Regions from separate parts of the Amycolatopsis sp. NPDC049253 genome, predicted to be linked through region 3. Evidence: riboswitches for the same ligand, from Rfam matches in the RefSeq annotation. Region 3 holds a riboswitch; each other region holds the start of a gene.
What was found. A riboswitch is a leader RNA that binds a small molecule or an ion and turns the genes downstream of it on or off. The one in region 3 is predicted to bind thiamine pyrophosphate.
Positions count from the first base shown of each region.

Region 1: it holds a riboswitch for thiamine pyrophosphate, as region 3 does, so the genes downstream of both, thiO (glycine oxidase ThiO) here and AB0K15_RS16835 (thiamine ABC transporter substrate-binding protein) in region 3, are expected to answer to the same signal.
Region 2: it holds a riboswitch for thiamine pyrophosphate, as region 3 does, so the genes downstream of both, thiC (phosphomethylpyrimidine synthase ThiC) here and AB0K15_RS16835 (thiamine ABC transporter substrate-binding protein) in region 3, are expected to answer to the same signal.

Region 1 is NZ_JBFAQX010000005.1:408,214-413,919, reverse strand. Features, by position in the region: gene AB0K15_RS15260 (MFS transporter) at 1-1,432, shown strand, start outside; gene AB0K15_RS15255 (threonine/serine dehydratase) at 1,437-2,381, opposite strand; gene AB0K15_RS15250 (hypothetical protein) at 2,537-3,334, shown strand; gene thiE (thiamine phosphate synthase) at 3,331-3,996, opposite strand; TPP riboswitch at 4,027-4,132, shown strand; gene thiO (glycine oxidase ThiO) at 4,127-5,203, shown strand; gene thiS (sulfur carrier protein ThiS) at 5,203-5,403, shown strand; gene AB0K15_RS15230 (thiazole synthase) at 5,400-5,706, shown strand, end outside.
Region 2 is NZ_JBFAQX010000005.1:398,513-404,218, reverse strand. Features, by position in the region: gene AB0K15_RS15210 (NADP-dependent oxidoreductase) at 1-241, opposite strand, end outside; gene AB0K15_RS15205 (helix-turn-helix domain-containing protein) at 342-737, shown strand; gene AB0K15_RS15200 (hypothetical protein) at 791-1,003, opposite strand; gene thiD (bifunctional hydroxymethylpyrimidine kinase/phosphomethylpyrimidine kinase) at 1,021-1,839, opposite strand; gene thiC (phosphomethylpyrimidine synthase ThiC) at 1,968-3,611, opposite strand; TPP riboswitch at 3,605-3,736, opposite strand; gene AB0K15_RS15185 (peptide deformylase) at 4,073-4,642, opposite strand; gene AB0K15_RS15180 (DUF3263 domain-containing protein) at 4,782-5,090, shown strand; gene AB0K15_RS15175 (LytR C-terminal domain-containing protein) at 5,087-5,706, shown strand, end outside.
Region 3 is NZ_JBFAQX010000006.1:227,671-233,376, forward strand. Features, by position in the region: gene AB0K15_RS16820 (ABC transporter permease subunit) at 1-228, shown strand, start outside; gene AB0K15_RS16825 (ABC transporter ATP-binding protein) at 241-1,251, opposite strand; gene AB0K15_RS16830 (iron ABC transporter permease) at 1,252-2,823, opposite strand; gene AB0K15_RS16835 (thiamine ABC transporter substrate-binding protein) at 2,868-3,923, opposite strand; TPP riboswitch at 3,942-4,056, opposite strand; gene AB0K15_RS16840 (4a-hydroxytetrahydrobiopterin dehydratase) at 4,090-4,377, shown strand; gene AB0K15_RS16845 (hypothetical protein) at 5,282-5,590, shown strand; gene AB0K15_RS16850 (hypothetical protein) at 5,572-5,706, opposite strand, start outside.

The DNA of each region.
Region 1 (5,706 bases), on a different contig from region 3:
CCGGATCGGCGAAGAGCTCGGTGCCACGGTCGCCGGCCTGCAGTGGATCCTCGACGGCTACATGCTGGCGCTCGCCGCATTGATCCTCGTGGCCGGCTCGCTCGGCGACCGCTACGGCCGGCGCCGCATGTACCTGATCGGCGTGGTCTGGTTCGGCATCGCCTCGGGGCTGTGCGCGATCGCCACCTCGACCACGGAGCTGGTGATCTTCCGGATCATCCAGGGCATCGGCGGCGCGCTGCTGACGCCGGGCTCGCTGGCGATCCTGCAGTCGTCGTTCGCGCACAATGACCGGGCGCGCGCGATCGGCGCGTGGTCCGGGCTGGGTGGTCTGGCCGCCGCGGTCGGACCTCTGCTCGGCGGCGTGCTCGTGCAGGTCTGGTCCTGGCGGCTCGCGTTTCTGATCAACCTGCCGCTGGCGCTCGTCGTGGTGCTGATGGCGCTGAAGTTCGTGCCCGAGTCGCGCGACGAGACGGCCACCGGCCACCCCGACTTCACGGCCGCCGCGACGGGCGCGATCGGGCTCGCGGGGATCACCGGCGCGCTGGTCGAAGCGCCCGGCCGCGGCATCGGCGACCCGATCGTGCTGATCGCGCTGGTCGCCGGCATCGCCGGGCTGGGCGTGTTCCTCTGGCTGCAGCACCACTCCCGTGAACCGCTCGTGCCGCCCAGCCTCTTCCGCAACCGGACGTTCACGCTCTCCAACGCGCTCACGTTCGTGGTCTACGCCGCCCTCGGCGCCGTGATGATGCTGCTGGTCCTGCAGCTGCAGGTCTCCCTCGGCTACCCGCCGACGCTCGCGGGCCTGGCCGGGCTGCCGATCACGATCATCATGCTGCTGCTCTCGGGCCGCTCGGGCGCGCTGGCCCAGCGCATCGGGCCGCGCCTGCAGCTGGTGGTCGGACCCATCGTGATCGGCGTCGGCATGCTGCTGCTGATCCGCGTCGGACCGGGGTCCTCGTACCTCGGTTCGGTCTTCCCCGCGGTGGTCGTGTTCGGCCTCGGACTCGCGTGCACGGTGGCGCCGGTGACCGCGACGGTGCTCGCCGCGGCCCCCGACCGCTTCGCCGGTGTCGCGTCCGGAGTGAACAACGCGATCGCCCGAACGGGTGGTCTTCTTGCGGTCGCGGTCCTGCCCGCGGCCGCCGGACTCACCGGTTCGGCCTACCGTGACCCCGTCGCGCTGACGGCCGGCTGGCGCATGGCACTGCTCATCTGCGCCGTTCTGGCGATCGCCGGAGGCCTCATCGCGTTGGGGATTCACAACGGCGTGCTCGGTTCACCGGACGATTCCGGAGACGCCTCCGGTGGCGCGGCCGGGCCCGAGGCCAAGCGGACCGTGGACGACGAGTCGCCGCACCTCGGCGAGTGCTTCTCGTGCGGCGTGGACGGACCGCCGACCCACGTCCGCCCGGGCCCGGCGCGCGACTGAGCCGCTACGCGAGTAGCTCGGCCAGCAGTTCCGGGTCGACGTTGCCACCGGAGATCACCGACACCGTCTTGCCGCCCGGCAGCTCGCCGGCGTGGTGGAGGAACGCGGCGGTGGCCGTCGCGCCGCTGGGCTCCGCCACGATCCGAGCCCGGCGGGCCAGCACGCGCGTGGCGTCGCGGATCTCGTCCTCGGTCACGGTGACGATGCCGTCGAGCACGCTCTGCAAGTGCGCGAACGTGAGGTCCGACGGCTGGGCGCGCAGGCCGTCGGCGATCGTGCGGGCGCGCTGCTCCATCGGCCACTGGACGCGGCGGCCGGCGCGCAGGCTCTCAGCGGTGTCGCCGGCCAGCTCGGGCTCGACGGCGATCACCTTCGCGCCGGGGCACAGCGCCTTGATCGCCGTGCCGACGCCGGAGGCGAGCCCGCCGCCGCTCACCGGCACGAGCACGGTGTCGACGTCCGGCAGGTCGGTGGCGATTTCCAGGCCCGCGGTGCCCTGCCCCGCGATCACGTCGGGGTGGTCGAACGGCGGGATGTAGGTGAGCCCGCGCTCCTTCGCCAGCGCGGACGCGACCGGTTCCTGCTCGGCGATCGGGACCTCGATCACCTCGGCGCCCCAGCTCCGCGTGGCCTCGACCTTGAGGCGCGGCGCGACGTCCGGCACCACGATCACGGCGGGGATGCCGAAGGCGTTCGCGGAGTAGGCGACGGCCTGGGCGTGGTTACCGCTGGAGTACGAGACCACGCCGCGTGCGCGCTCCGCGTCGTCGAGTGAGGCGATCGCGTTGTACGCGCCGCGGATCTTGAACGCGCCGATCTGTTGCAGGCTCTCGGGTTTGAGCCACAGCTCGCCTTCGGCCCAGTGCTGGCGCAGCAGCGGCGTGCGCACGGCGTGGTCGGCTACCCGCTTCGCCGCGGCCTCGATGTCGGAGATCGTCACCAATCGCATGTGGTGATTATGTCAGGAAAGTGTGAGCCGTAGTCCATCCATTGTGGACGGTCAACGTGTCCTCGCTCACGGATGGGCAACGCGGGGAGTTCCTCGCGCGACTTACTCGTTGAACCCCGGAGGGGAAATCGCGCGGGTACTAGTAGATCGGGATCATGAGTCAGCAGCAGGAAAAGACGTCGGAGCAGGGCGAGAAGAAGAGTTTCCGCCCGGCGCAGGTGGTGGCGACGGCACTGGCCGCCGTCACGGCCGCATTGCTGGGTTCGACGCTCGGCGTGGCGGGGACCGTCGTGGGCGCCGGGGTGGCGAGCGTGATCACCACGGTGGGCGCCGAGCTGTACCTGCGTTCGCTGCAGCGCACGCGCGAGGCCGCGCTGAAGGCGCGCGCGGCGCTCGTGACGGCCGGGCAGCGCAGGGGGAGCAAGCCCGGGCTGTCGCCGGTGGACGACCCGGCGCAGATGCCGACCGTGCTCCTGCCGCTCGACCCGTCGGAGATGCCGACGGTGCGGATCTCGAAGCTCGCCGGGCCGCAGCGGCCGGAGCCGGAGGAATCGTTCGCCGACAAACTGCGGAAGCTGCGCTGGCCGATCATCATCGGGACGAGCGTGGTCGCCACGGCCATCGCGATCGCCGTGGCGGTGGGGGCGGAGCTGGCCTTGCACGGCGAGGTGGGATCCGGCGTCTTCAACCACGGCAACTCGGGCACGAGCCAGCAGCAGCAGAAGCAGGACGACAACCCGCCCTCGACCTTGCAGAACACCCCGCCGCCCAGCGAGACCGAGTCGAACACCCCGCCGCCGTCGTCCTCGTCTTCGAGCACGTCGACCAGCGAAAGCCCGACGTCTTCGAGTAGCTCGGACAGTGCGCCGCCGCCGTCGAGCACGGGCGGGGCGGCGTCGACCACGCCGAGCGCGCCGCAGACGAAGGCGGGTTCGGCGACCCCGACCCCCTAACCGAGCCGGGACTTGAGCGCCTGCGCGGCCGCCTTCGGGTCTTCGGCTTCGGTGATGGCGCGGACCACGACGATCCGCGTCGCGCCGGCGGCGAGCACCTCCGGCAGCCGTTCGGTGTCGATGCCGCCGATCGCGAACCACGGCCGGTCGGTACCGGTTTCCGCAGTGGCCCGGACCAGATCGAGGCCCGGCGCGTACCGGCCGGGCTTGGTCGGCGTCGGCCAGCACGGGCCGGTGCAGAAGTAGTCCACGCCGTCTTCGGCGGCGGCCGCAGTGGCCTGTTCGACCGAGTGCGTGGAGCGGCCGATCACCACGTCGTCGCCCAGAATGCGGCGGGCGAGCGGCACAGGGATGTCGTGTTGGCCCAGGTGCAGCACGTCGGCGCCCACGGCGAGGGCGACGTCGGCGCGGTCGTTCACCGACAGCAGCGCACCGTGGCGCGCGCACGCTTCGGCGAGCACCTCGAGCGCCGCGATCTCCTGTGCGGCCTCGAGCGGGGCGCCGTTCGTCTTGTCGCGCAGCTGCACGATGTCGACGCCGCCGGCCAGCGCCGCGTCGATGAACTCGGCGAGGTCGCCACGCGACGAGCGGGCGTCGGTGCACAGGTACAGCCGCGAATCGGCCAGGCGGGTGCGGATCTGTGATCCGGTCAGGGCGGGCATAGCGGGGACGTTACCCGCGCGCTACGGTGGGGTGGTCCGCACGGGAGCCCGAGGCACGGGCTGAGAGGGAGCTGCCGCTCCGACCGTGGAACCTGATCCGGGTCATGCCGGCGCAGGGAGCGTGATTTCCATGAGCGAGAACCTGACCATCGTCGGCGGTGGTGTCATCGGCCTGTCCGCCGCTTGGCGCGCGGCGGCCCGCGGCCGTCGCGTCACGGTGGTCGATCCGGCACCCGCGCGCGGCGCGTCCTGGCTGGCCGGCGGCATGCTGGCGCCGGTCACGGAGGCGTGGCCGGGTGAGGAGCACGTGCTCAGCCTCGGCGAGGAGTCGCTGCGGCGCTGGCCGGCGTTCGCGCGTGACCTCGCGGCCGAGGGCACGGACCCGGGGCTGGCTTCGCACGGCACGATCGTGGTCGCGTTCGACAGCGCCGACGCCGGGCACCTCGACATCCTCGCGGAGTACCTGACCTCGCTGGGCCGCGACGTCGAGCGGCTCACCGGACGGGCGGCGCGCCGGCTCGCGCCGGGCCTGGGTGCGGTGCGCGGCGGGCTGCACGTGCCCGGTGACCTGGCTGTCGACAACCGGAAGCTGCTCACGGCGCTGCTGGCGGCGTGTGCGAAACGGGGGGTCGAGTTCTCCGCTTCGCGGGTGACTTCGCTCGACGACGTGACCGGTCCCGTCGTGCTGGCGGCCGGCGCGTGGACGGGCACGTTGCACCCGCTGCTGGCCGACGCCGTGCGACCGCTCAAGGGCGAGATCCTTCGGCTGCGGCCGCGCCGGGGCTGCCTGCCGCCCCCGCCGTACACGGTGCGCGCGGTGGTGGAGGGCCGGCCGATCTACCTCGTGCCGCGCGCGGACGGCGAGCTGGTGCTCGGCGCGACGCAGTACGAAGCGGGCTTCGACGAGACCGTGACCGCGCGTGGCGTGCGGGAGCTGCTCGAAGGCGCCGAACGGATCCTGCCGGGCATCACGGAGTACGAGCTCGTCGAGACCGCGGCCGGGCTGCGCGCGGGAAGCCGCGACGCGCTGCCGTACATCGGTGAGCTCGGCGAAGGCGTGTACGCGGCGACGGGGCACCACCGCAACGGCCTGCTGATGGCCCCCGTGACTGCCGACGCCGTGGTCGCGTGGCTGGCCGGCGAGACCCCACCGGACGAAGTCGGGGCGGCCGCGCCCGCCCGTTTGCTGCAGAAGGAGCGAGTCTGATGGAGATCAAGGTCAACGGGAGCTGGCGCGAGTTCCCCGACGGCGCCACCGTTTCGGAGGTGCTCGACGCGCTCGACGTGACGCGCCAGGGCGTGGCCGTCGCGGTGAACGGCGAGGTCGTGCGCCGGGGGGAGTGGGAGGCGTCGGTGGTGCCGAAGGGCGCGAACATCGACGTGCTGACCGCGGTGCAGGGAGGCTGACGGTGGACGACGCTCTGGTCATCGGAGAACACAAGCTGACGTCGAGGCTGATCATCGGGACCGGTGGTGCCGCGAACCTGTCGGTGCTGGAACGCGCGCTGGTCGCGTCGGGTACCGAACTCACGACGGTCGCCATGCGCAAAGCCGACGCCGACGGCGGCACCGGCGTGCTCGGCCTCGTGCGGCGCCTCGGGATCAAGCTGCTGCCCAACACCGCCGGCTGCCGCACCGCCGCGGAGGCAGTGCTGACCGCTCAGCTGGCCCGCGAGGCACTCGACACGGACCTCATCAAGCTCGAGGTCC
Region 2 (5,706 bases), on a different contig from region 3:
CCTGCTTCACGCCGGTGGCCCCGAATCCCACCTCTTCGACGACGCCGGACACGTCCCAGCCCAGCGTGTAAGGCGGCTGGCTCAGGAACACCTGGTGCGCCCGGGTCTTCCAGTCGACGGGGTTGATGCCGGCGGCGTGCACGCGCACCAGCACCTCGGTCGGGCCCGGTGCCGGGCGGTCGGTCTCGGTCACCCGCAGCACCTCCGGGCCGCCGAACTCCCGCTGGGTCACCACGCGCATCTCGGATCTCTCCTTCTGGTCGGCTCGCTCGGTCTACCCCTATACTCGGCCCAGTGGTCACTTTTCGCCAGCAGGCACTTCCCCGTACCGTAGGTACCTGATGGAAACCACCTGTGACCAGGACGGATCCTGGGACGTTTATCTCAAGAGCTGTCCGTGCCGCGGTGTGCTCGACCTGCTCGCGAACAAGTGGACGGCGCTCGTGCTCGGCGTGCTGGAGCAGCGGCCGCACCGCTTCGGCGAGCTGCGCCGCGCCGTCGGCGGCATCAGCCAGAAGATGCTCACGCAGAACCTGCGCAACCTCGAACGCGACGGTTTCGTCAGCCGCAAGGTCTTCCCGACGACGCCGCCGACCGTCGAGTACGCGCTCACCCCGATGGGTGCGGAGGTCAGCGCGCACCTGGTGGCGCTGAGCACGTGGTCGCAGTCGAACTTCGACCGGATCCGCCAGGCGCGGAGCAGCTACGACACGCGCTCGTTCGAACCCGTGAACTAGCCGCGCCCCCATGCGGCGTTGGGCGCACCGAACGCCCCATGGGGTGTGGCGACTCAGGTGAAGCGCGGCGGCGGCTTCAGCACGCTTTTCCGGTAGTCGGTCACGGCCCGGCTCTCGGCGATGCCCGGTTTGGGGTCCAGGCCCCATTTCCGAATCACCTTGAGGGCCGCGGCCGGCTTGTTGGCCGAGACCAGCTGGTCGACCTCGAACTGCAGGTCCAAAGGCATCTGCGCCCACAGTGCGCGGGCGGCGGCGTCGTCGGTCACGGGTCCAGTGTGGCCGGTCAGTCGGCCAGCCGCCAGAACGGGGACACCGGCCCCACTCCGGCGCCCAGCGGATAGGCCTCGGCGACGCAGCGTTCGATGAACTTCTTCGCCTCAGTCACCGCCGTCGGCACGTCGGCGCCCTTGGCGAGCGACGACGTGATGGCCGAGGCCATCGTGTCGCCGCCGCCGTGGGTGTTCTCCGTGTCGATGCGCACGCCGCTGAGCTCCAGCACGTCCGTGCCGTCGGTCAGCAGGTCCACGCAGTCCTCGGCCTCGTAGAGGTGCCCGCCCTTCACGAGCACCCATCGAGACCCGAACTCCAGCAGCGCCTCGGCCGCCGCGCGCTGGGTTTGCGCGCCGGTGACCGTGATGCCGGTGAGCAGCCGCACCTCGTCGAGGTTCGGCGTGATCAGCGTGGCGCGCGGGAAGAGCTCCGTGCGGATGGCTTCCAGCGCCTCCTCGCGCAGCAGCGCGTGGCCGGTCATCGACGCCGCCACCGGGTCGACGACGAACGGGGTGTCCGTGTCGCGTCCGATGTGGACCTCGTCGAGCGTCCTCGCCACGGCTTGGATGATGTCGGCCGTGGCGAGCATGCCGGTCTTGGCCGCATTCACGCCCATGTCGCCGGCCACGGCCTTGATCTGCGCCGTGACGACGTCGGCCGGGATCTCGGTGAAGCCCTGCACACCGAGCGAGTTCTGCACCGTGACGGCCGTGAGCGCGACGAGCCCGTGGACACCGTGGGCGAAGAACGTGCGCAGGTCGGCCTGCACGCCCGCACCACCGCCGGAGTCGGATCCGGCGATGGTGAGGGCCGTGCGAGGGGTTTCAGTCATGACTACTGCCTCACTGTGCCGATCATTACCAATCCGACCACAGCCACGGCCGAATGGCTTCGCTGCAACGGTTACGTGCCGCTTGGGGGTCGGCCTGCTTTTGGCCGGATTGGTAATAGCGGGTGGAGCTACTGCCCGACGACCGGGAGGTAGACCTTGTTGCCCTGCTCGCCGAACTCGGCTGACTTCTCCGCCATGCCGGCCTCGATGGCCTCCACAGTGGACAGACCGTGCTCCTCGGCGTACTTGCGCACGTCGTGGGTGATCCGCATCGAGCAGAACTTCGGACCGCACATCGAGCAGAAGTGGGCGGTCTTCGCCGGCTCCGCGGGCAGCGTCTCGTCGTGGTACGACCGTGCGGTGTCGGGGTCGAGCGCCAGGTTGAACTGGTCGTTCCAGCGGAACTCGAAACGGGCCTTGGACAGCTCGTCGTCCCACTCGTGCGCGTGGGGGTGGCCCTTGGCGAGGTCGGCGGAGTGCGCGGCGATCTTGTAGGTGATCACGCCGGTCTTCACGTCGTCGCGGTTGGGCAGTCCGAGGTGCTCCTTCGGCGTGACGTAACACAGCATCGCCGTGCCGTACCAGCCGATCTGTGCGGCGCCGATGGCCGAGGTGATGTGGTCGTAGGCCGGCGCGATGTCCGTCGCGAGTGGACCGAGGGTGTAGAACGGCGCCTCGCCGGTGAGCTGTTCCTCCAGCTCCACGTTCTCCTTGATCTTGTGCATCGGCACGTGGCCGGGGCCCTCGATCATCACCTGCACGTCGTGTTCGCGCGCGATGTGCGTGAGCTCACCGAGGGTCTCGAGCTCGGCGAACTGCGCGCGGTCGTTGGCGTCGGCGATCGAACCGGGGCGCAGGCCGTCGCCGAGGGAGAATGTGACGTCGTACTTGCGCAGGATCTCGCAGAGTTCCTCGAAGTTCGTGTACAGGAAGGATTCCTTGTGGTGCGCGAGGCACCACGCGGCCATGATCGAGCCGCCGCGGCTCACGATCCCGGTCACGCGCCGGGCGGTGAGCGGGATGTAGCGCAGCAGCACACCCGCGTGGACGGTGACGTAGTCGACACCCTGTTCGCACTGCTCGATGATCGTGTCGCGGTAGACCTCCCACGACAGTTTTTCCGGCTCCCCGTTGACCTTCTCCAGCGCCTGGTAGATCGGCACGGTGCCCACGGGCACGGGGGAGTTGCGGACGATCCACTCGCGCGTCTCGTGGATGCGCTTGCCGGTGGACAGGTCCATGATCGTGTCGGCGCCCCAGCGGGTGGCCCACACCATCTTGTCGACCTCTTCCTCCACTGAGGACCAGACGGCCGAGTTGCCCATGTTTGCGTTGATCTTCACCAGGAACTTCTTGCCGATGATCATCGGCTCGCTTTCCGGGTGCTTGCGGTTGGCGGGGATCACCGCCCGCCCGCGCGCGACCTCGTCGCGCACGAACTCGGGTGAGCACCGCTCGCGCGCGGCGATGAACTCCATCTCGCGCGTGATCACGCCCGCTTTGGCCCAGCCGAGCTGGGTGTTGTGCGCGCGGCCGTCGGCCCAGCCCGCACGCAGCGGGTGAAGTCCATTGTGGACGTCGATCTTCGCGTCCGGGTCGGTGTACGGCCCGGACGTGTCGTACACGTCGAAGTGCTCACCGTTCGACAGGTCGATGCGCCGCGCCGGAACCCGCAGGCCCGACTCGGTGCGGTGGTAGACCTTGTGCGAACCGGTGATCGGCCCCGTGGTCACGGAAGGCGTGATGGCAGGCTCGTTCTCCAGCGTCGTCAACGACGTTCACTCCCTACGCCGGCATTACCCGGTCAGGTTCATGCGGTCGGCGGCACCGGGTGTCCACAGACAGACACCAGCCGCCCTCTCAGCCCGCCAAGGCGCGAGCTCCCGCGTTGGTTATGAGGTTGTCCCTCGACCATGCCACGGCGGATCACGCGAGCACAAGGCGGCCGCTCGTCCGGTGTGTTCTTCACCGGATCGGAGCAGGCGGCCGACAGGGGTTCACGTGACAGTCACCGGCCGGCTCCGGCGACCGGTGCCGATGGCGGTGCAGCGGACGTACTCGAGAATTCCCGGGGTTTCCGCCCGCCGTTGTTTCCGCGGAATCAGGCCGGCTACTCACGCGGCCCGCGAAATTGCCCGAACGGCGTTTTTTCGGCGCCTTTCCCCGGCCGATAAAGTGCCGAAACGAGGCTCCCGGCCCCAACCCGGACCGGGAGACTCGTCGACAAAGAAACTCAGGCCTCGGCGGGCTCGTCCTTCGGCGGCAGCCAGCTCAACCCCGGCACACCCCATTTGTTCTTCTTCAGCATCTTCTTCGCCGCCCGCGCGTGGCGGCCCACGAGGCGGTCGAGGTACAGGTGCCCGTCCAGGTGATCCGTCTCGTGCTGCAGGCAGCGGGCGAAGTAGCCGGTGCCCTCGACGGTGATCGGCTCACCCGTCACGTCGAAACCGGTCACGCGGGCCCACGAGGCGCGGCCGGTGGGGTAGGACTCGCCGGGGACCGAGAGGCAGCCCTCCCAGTCGTCGTCCGGGTCCGGCATGGTCTCGGGGATCTCGGACGTCTCCAGCTTCGGGTTCACCACCAGGCCGCGGTGCTCGACGCCCTCGTCGTCGGGGCAGTCGTAGACGAACAGGCGCAGGTCGAGGCCGATCTGGTTGGCCGCGAGGCCCACGCCTTCGGCGGCGTACATCGTCTCGAACATGTCCTCGGTCAGCGTGCGCAGCTGCTCGTCGAACTCCGTGACCTCACGGGTCGGCTGGTGCAGCACGGGATCGCCGGCGATGCGGATGGGGTGGACGGTCACGAGCAGCGAGTTTAGTCGGACCCGTCTGATACACCTGGATCGGACCGTGACGCGCCGCGCCGGATGCCCATGTCGAGCGTGGGTTCCGTGGTTGAATGGCGCCCGCGGAAGGACAGCCGACACCGATTGCGAGGACCGCATGGACGCCGCGGAGTCGATGGCTGAGGACCAGCCGTCGCCGCCGGAGAATGTGGGTGGCCTGACCGGGCGTGAGGTGGAGATCCTCGCGTTCGAACGTCAGTGGTGGCGGCACGCCGGTGCCAAGGAGAACGCCATCCGGGAACGGTTCTCGCTGTCCTCGACCCGTTACTACCAGCTGCTGAACACACTGCTGGAAAAGCCTGAGGCCATGGCGGCCGACCCGATGCTGGTGAAGCGGCTGCGCAAGACGCGCGCCGCCCGGCAGCGCAAGCGCGGCGCCAGGCGGCTGGGGATCGAACTGTCATGAGTTTCTTCTCGGGACTGTCCCGGCCCATGCGGGCCGCGGGCGTCGCGCTCATCGGCGTCGCCGTGATCGCCGCGATCATCGGCGGCGTGACCGCGCTGTCGGGTAATGGATCGGGTGACAACACCGCCGGGCCCACCAGCTCGAGCGGGTCGCCGTCGTCGTCGTCGCAGGCGGGGCCGGGCTCGTCGTCCTCGGCGACGTCGCCTTCGTCTTCGGCCCCGTCTTCGCCTGCTTCGTCGGCGCCTTCGTCGCCGCCGGCCGGCCAGCCGGGGCAGCCGGGCCAGCCTGGTCAGCCGAGCGGACAGCCGGGTCAGCCCGGCCAGCCCGGTGGTCAGCCGGGGCAGCCGGGCGGCGACCAGCAGGCGACCAACAAGTGGGTGACCGTGCGGGTCTACAACAACTCCACGATCCCGCACCTCGCCGAGCAGGCCGCCCAAGACTTCCGCGCGTCGGGCTGGAACGTGCCCGAGGTCGGCAACTACCCGCAGGGCGTGATCCCGCACACCACGGCCTACTTCCGGCCGGGCACCGACGAGGAGGCCGCCGCGAAGCAGCTGGCCGCCGAGTTCGGCTTCCAGGCCCAGCCGCGGTTCGACGGCATCCAGAACTCGAGCCC
Region 3 (5,706 bases):
GCCTCGGTGCTGGCCGGCGACATCGTGTTCACGATCCTCGGGTTCCTGACCTCGCTCGACTGGCTGCACCCGTTCCTGCTCACGCGCAACTGGTCCGAAGCCCCGACGGAGATCCTGCAGGACCCGATCGGTGGCTCGATGCTCACGGAAGGCGCGCTGCGAGCGGCTTGTTACATCATCGTGGGGCTGTCGCTGGCGTACGGCCGGCTGGCGACTCGGGACGGCTGAGTTCGAGGGGTTTCAGCCGACGATCGCGATCCCGTCCGGGTCCAGTGCGAGCCGGACGGGATCGCCCGCACGCAAGTCCGCCGTCACGGGGGCGACGGCGTCCACAGTGTCCTTTTCGGACAGCCGGACGACCAGCCTGAGGTGCTCACGGCGGTGCACCGCGGCCGTCACCTCGCCGGGCACGCCGGTTTCGGCCACGCGCAACGCATGGGGTCGCAAGCCGAGCCGGACCGGGCCGTCTTCGGGCTCCGGGAGCGCGACGTCGCCGAGTGCCGTGTGCACGACCCCGCCCGCCGCCACCCCGTCGACGAACGACGTGGCGCCGAGGAACTTCGCGACGTCGTCGTCCGCCGGGTTTCGCCACACGGACCGCACGGCGCCTTCCTGCCGGATCTGGCCGGCGTCGAGCACGGCCACGCGGTCGGCGAGCGTGAACGCCTCTTCTTGGTCATGGGTGACCAGCAGCGCGGTGATCTTGCTGCGTCGCAATAGGTCCGCGAGGTCGATGGCGAGCTGCTCACGCAGCCCCGCGTCGAGGCCGGAGAGCGGTTCGTCGAGCAGCAGCAGCCGCGGTTCGGGCGCGAGGGCGCGGGCCAGGGCCACGCGCTGGGCCTGGCCGCCCGACAGCTCGGTGACGCGCCGGCGTTCGAACCCCTTGAGCCCCACCAGTTCCAGCAGCTCTTCGACGCGTGCTCGGTGTTTCGCCTTGGGGATCCCGTGCATGCGCAGGCCGAACGCGATGTTCGCGGCGACGTCGCGGTGCGGGAAGAGCTGGCCGTCTTGGAAGACCAGGCCGAACCCGCGCCGGTGCACGGGCACATCGGCGAGGTCGGTGCCGTCCCAGCTCACCGAGCCGGACGTCGCGGGCTCGAGGCCGGTGATGGCGCGCAGCAGCGTCGACTTGCCGGAGCCGGAAGGGCCGAGCAGGGCGAGTACCTCGCCGTCGGTGATGTCGAGGCGCGCGTCGCGCACCGCCGCGAACGAGCCGTAGTGGACCGTGAGGTCCCGCACTGCGAGCGCCATCTAGAACTCCCCCACCGTGCCGTGCCCGCGGACGGAGCCGAACCGGTCGATCAGCGCGACGGCCACGACCGTCACGACCATGAGCAGCGCGCACGCGGCGTACGCCATCTGGTTGTTGAGCTCGCCCGGGCGGGAGATGAGCGTTGCGACGGCGACGGGCAGGGTCGGCGCGTCCGGGCGGGCGAGGAAGCTCGTGGCGCCGAACTCGCCGAGCGCCACCACGTAGCCGAACCCGGCGGCCGCGACGAGCGAACGCGCGGTGAGCGGCAGGTCGATCTCGCGCCACACGCGCGCCGGGCTCGCCCCGAGCGTCGACGCGGCCTGGCGCAGCCGCACGTCGACGGCCCGCAGCACCGGCAGGATCATCCGCACGACCAGCGGGATGATCACCAGCGCCTGCGCGAGCGGCACGAGCAGCGGCGACGTGCGCAGGTCGCCGGGCAGCGCGTCGAGCGTCACGAGGTACCCGAAGCCGACCGTCACGGCGGAGACGCCGAGCGGCAGCATCAGGGCGGCGTCCATCGTCTCGCCCATGCCGCGGGCGAGGCGCCCGGGCGCACGTCTCAAGGCGACGAGCACCACGCTGGCCAGCACGCCGACGGTCATCGCGAGCAGGGTCGCGTCGGTGGCCGCGGCGAGGGAGTTCTTGGCCGCCACCCAGCCGGAGACCTGCAGCGCGTCGTCGGTGCCGGTGCTCGCGAGCGCGCGGAACCCGGCGAGGCTCCAACCGTCCGGTGTGGACACCGACTCCAGCAGCAGCGCGACGATCGGCGTCATCAGCAGCGCGATCACGACCGCGGCGGCGCCGACCGTCCACCATTCGCCTTTTCTCGGCCGCCTGGGCGTGGACTGCTTGAGTTTCACGGCGTTCTCGCGCCGCCGCCGGGCAATCGCGCCCAGCCCGAGCGCGGCGAGGACGGCGGCGAACTGGATGAGTGACAGCGCGGCGGCGCCGGAGAGGTCCAGCAGGTCGACCGTGCGCAGGTAGATCTCGGTCTCGAGCGTGCGGTAGCGGCCGCCGCCGAGGATGAGCACCACGCCGAAGCTGGTGGCGCAGAAGAGGAAGACGACCGCCGCGGCCGACGCGACGGCCGGGCCGAGCGCCGGGAGCGTCACCGTGCGGAAGGCTCGCCACGGAGAGGCGCCCAACGCGCGGGCGGCCTCCGTCGCCCGCGGGTCGAGGTGACTCCACAGCCCGGCGACGGTGCGGGCGACCACGGCGACGTTGAAAAACGCGTTGGCCAGCACCAGCGGCAGCACGCCGCCGTCGGGCCACAGCGCGCGGAACGCGAGCCCGACGACAACCGTCGGCAGCACGAACGGCACCAGCACCAGCGTGCGCGCCAGCCCGACGCCCGGCAGCTTCACGCGCGCGAGCACGTACGCCACCGGCAGCCCCGCGACCACGGCGACGACCGTGGACGCGGCGGCGCTGACCAGCGTGAACGCGGCGAGCTGCCACGTCTGCGCGTCGGCCAGGACCGTGTCCACGCCGCCGGCCGAGAAGCCGCGGCCGAGGATCGCGACGACCGGCCAGGCGAAGAACACGACCAGGAACGCGACGGGCAGCAGGCCGAGCAGCGCCAGGCCCGCTGTGCGCGCGGTCTGCGCCGGCGTTACGCGCCCATGAGCGAGCGCCATTCACCGATCCACTTCTCACGGCCGGCCTGGATCTGGTCGGCGGGCAGAGTCGCGGGGTCCTGCGGCAGCGGCGCGGCCGCGGCCCAGCCGGCGGGCAGGTCGACGCCTTCGCGGGCCGGGTAGACGTACATGTTGGCCGCGACCGTCGTCTGGAACTGCTGCGACAGCAGGAAGTCGACCACCTTCTGGGCCTGCGGGACCTGCTTGGTGCCGGCGAGGACGCCGGCGTACTCGATCTGGCGGAAGCACGTGTCGAGCAGGGCCTTGGTGCGAGGCTTGCCGTCGTCGCCGATCTCGGCGGCCGGGGAGGACGCGTAGGAGATCACGATGGGGCGCGGGCCCTTGCCCGAGGAGCCGGAGAAGTCCTTGGTGTAGGCCTCTTCCCAACCGCTGTCGACCTTGACGCCGTTGGCCTTGAGCTTGGCCCAGTAGTCGTGCCAGCCCTGCTCGCCGTACTTCGCCACGGTGCCCAGCAGGAACGCCAGCCCGGGCGAGGCCGTGGCGGGGCTCTCGGCGACGGTGAGGTCCTTGTACTTCGGGTCGGCGAGGTCGTCGTACGTCTTGGGCTCGGGCAGGTGCTTGCTCGCGAAGTAGGCGGGGTCGATGTTGACGCAGACGTCGCCGACGTCGACCGCGCTCAGGCGGTGCTGCGAGTCCACCGAGTACCGCTGCGGCCCGCGGTCGGCCTCGGGGCTCGTGTACGCCTGGAAGACGCCTTCACCCAGGGCGCGCGACGCGAACGTGTTGTCGACGCCGAACGCGACGTCGCCGATCGGGTTGGCTTTGGTGAGCACCAGCTTGTTGGTGAGCTCCCCCGCGTCGCCCGACTTGAGGATCTTGAGCTTGATCCCGGACTGCCTCTGGAACGCGTCGAGCACGTCCTGCGGCGCGACGAACGAGTCGTGCGTGACGAGCGTGACCGTCGGGGTCTGCTGGGCGTCGCCACCCGAGCCGCCGGACAGCGAGCACGCGCTCGCCAGCACCGTGACCGTGGCCAGTCCCAGCACCGTGCGTGCGGTCCGCGGAATCATCTGCCCTCCTTGCGCCGGATGCGGGGAGAGCAGCCCTCCCTGCGCCGGCATGATCCGGAATCAGGTGCGAACGGTCGCGGGCTTTACCGCCCGCCTCTCAGCCCGGCTGCACCGGACTCCCGTGGCAACCGTGCAGCGTAGCCCAAACGGGTTCACCATTGGACACATGGCGCAACTACTGAACGATTCCGAGATCTCGTCCGCCCTGGCCACCGTGCCCGACTGGCAGCGCGACGGCGCCACGATCACCCGTTCGGTGACCCTGTCTTCCTTCCCGAACGCCGTGGCCTACGTCGTCCGCGTCGCCGAACTCGCCGAGGCCGCCGACCACCACCCGGACATCGACATCCGCTGGCGCACGGTGACCTTCCACCTCTCCACCCATTCGGAAGGCGGCCTCACCTCGAAGGACTTCGCCCTCGCCGCTCAGATCGACGCCGCGCTCACCGTGTGACGCGCCCTACTGTCGCGACACCTTCCGCGCGCTGACACGTCCCCCCTTCGTACGTTCCACGAGGAGGGACCCCTTTCCATGACCCAGGCAATCGTCGTCGGCACTGTCTCGTTCACCCTGATAGTCGCCGTCGCCGGCGCGGTCCTGTGGCGCACTTTCCGCGCCCACCGTGATCTCGACCACAGGCCGTAACACCACCCTTGATCAGCGCGCTATCCCAGCGGAATCCGCCCGCCCCGCCCCCGCTAGGACACGCGATGAACCACTCGCCCACCACCCTCTCGGCCACCCAGCGCGCCTGGATCACCCTGTTCACCACGGCGTTCACACTGGCGGCGCTGGTGGTGCTCGGCCTGCTCGGCTGAGCGTTCTTTTCACCCTTCGCAACACCGGACGGTTCGATGCCGACGACTCGGCATGAACCGTTGTTCCGTCGCGTCCGCGGCAGCCGTGCTGTGCCTGGCTGCCGCGTCCTGCGCGCAACCTGACCCGCCCCCGCCACCCGTACCGACCTCGGCGGCCCCTGCCGCTCCGGTTTCGCCGACCTCGCCACCGCCTTCACCGACGTCGACCCCTCTGTCGACGACGACTCCGGCGACCACGACCACGTCGGCCTCCACGCCGCGGACCACCCGGACGTCACCCAAACCCCGGATCCGCGACACCCGCCCCGGCTGCGGCCAACGAGCCGTCAACGCACGCAAGTTCAACCCGAGTTGCAAGGAATACCAGGGCTACCTCGACCCCGGCGGCCCCGGCCGCGGCAAAACCTCCGGCGAAACCCAGCGCGAGTGGCTGTGCGAACAGGGCATGCTGCCGAAGCACGAATGCTGAAGCTGTGTTCGTGGTGCAACCCCGGGTTGGCGGTAGACGATCACCACGAGAGCCTGCGATCGTGGTGATCATGACTCCGGAGGATGATCCACCGGCGTTGTTCGCCCTGCCCCGGCGGCGCGAACCGCTCGCGGCGTTCCAGCGTCGCCTCAGGCACCACCGGCCGGCAGCGCCGCCGAGCACGACCCGTGTCCACGGCCGCACGCCCACCGGCACGGTCCACCTCGTCACCGACGAATGGCTGCCCGCCTGCGGCACGGGCCTCAACGGGTGGGACTACCGCGGCCTGAACCCGACGGACGAAGCCGTGACCTGCCACCGCTGCGACGCCATCATCGCGCGGACCCGCCCGCCCGAGGGTCAGCTGACGTTGTTCTGAAGCTCTTCCATGCGCTGGAACGCGAGTTCGGCAATCCGCAGGAGCCGTGCGTAGTACGGCCGCCCTGCTACGGGAAACTCGGCGAGCGAGTCCTGCAGTCTCGCCTCGCAATCCGC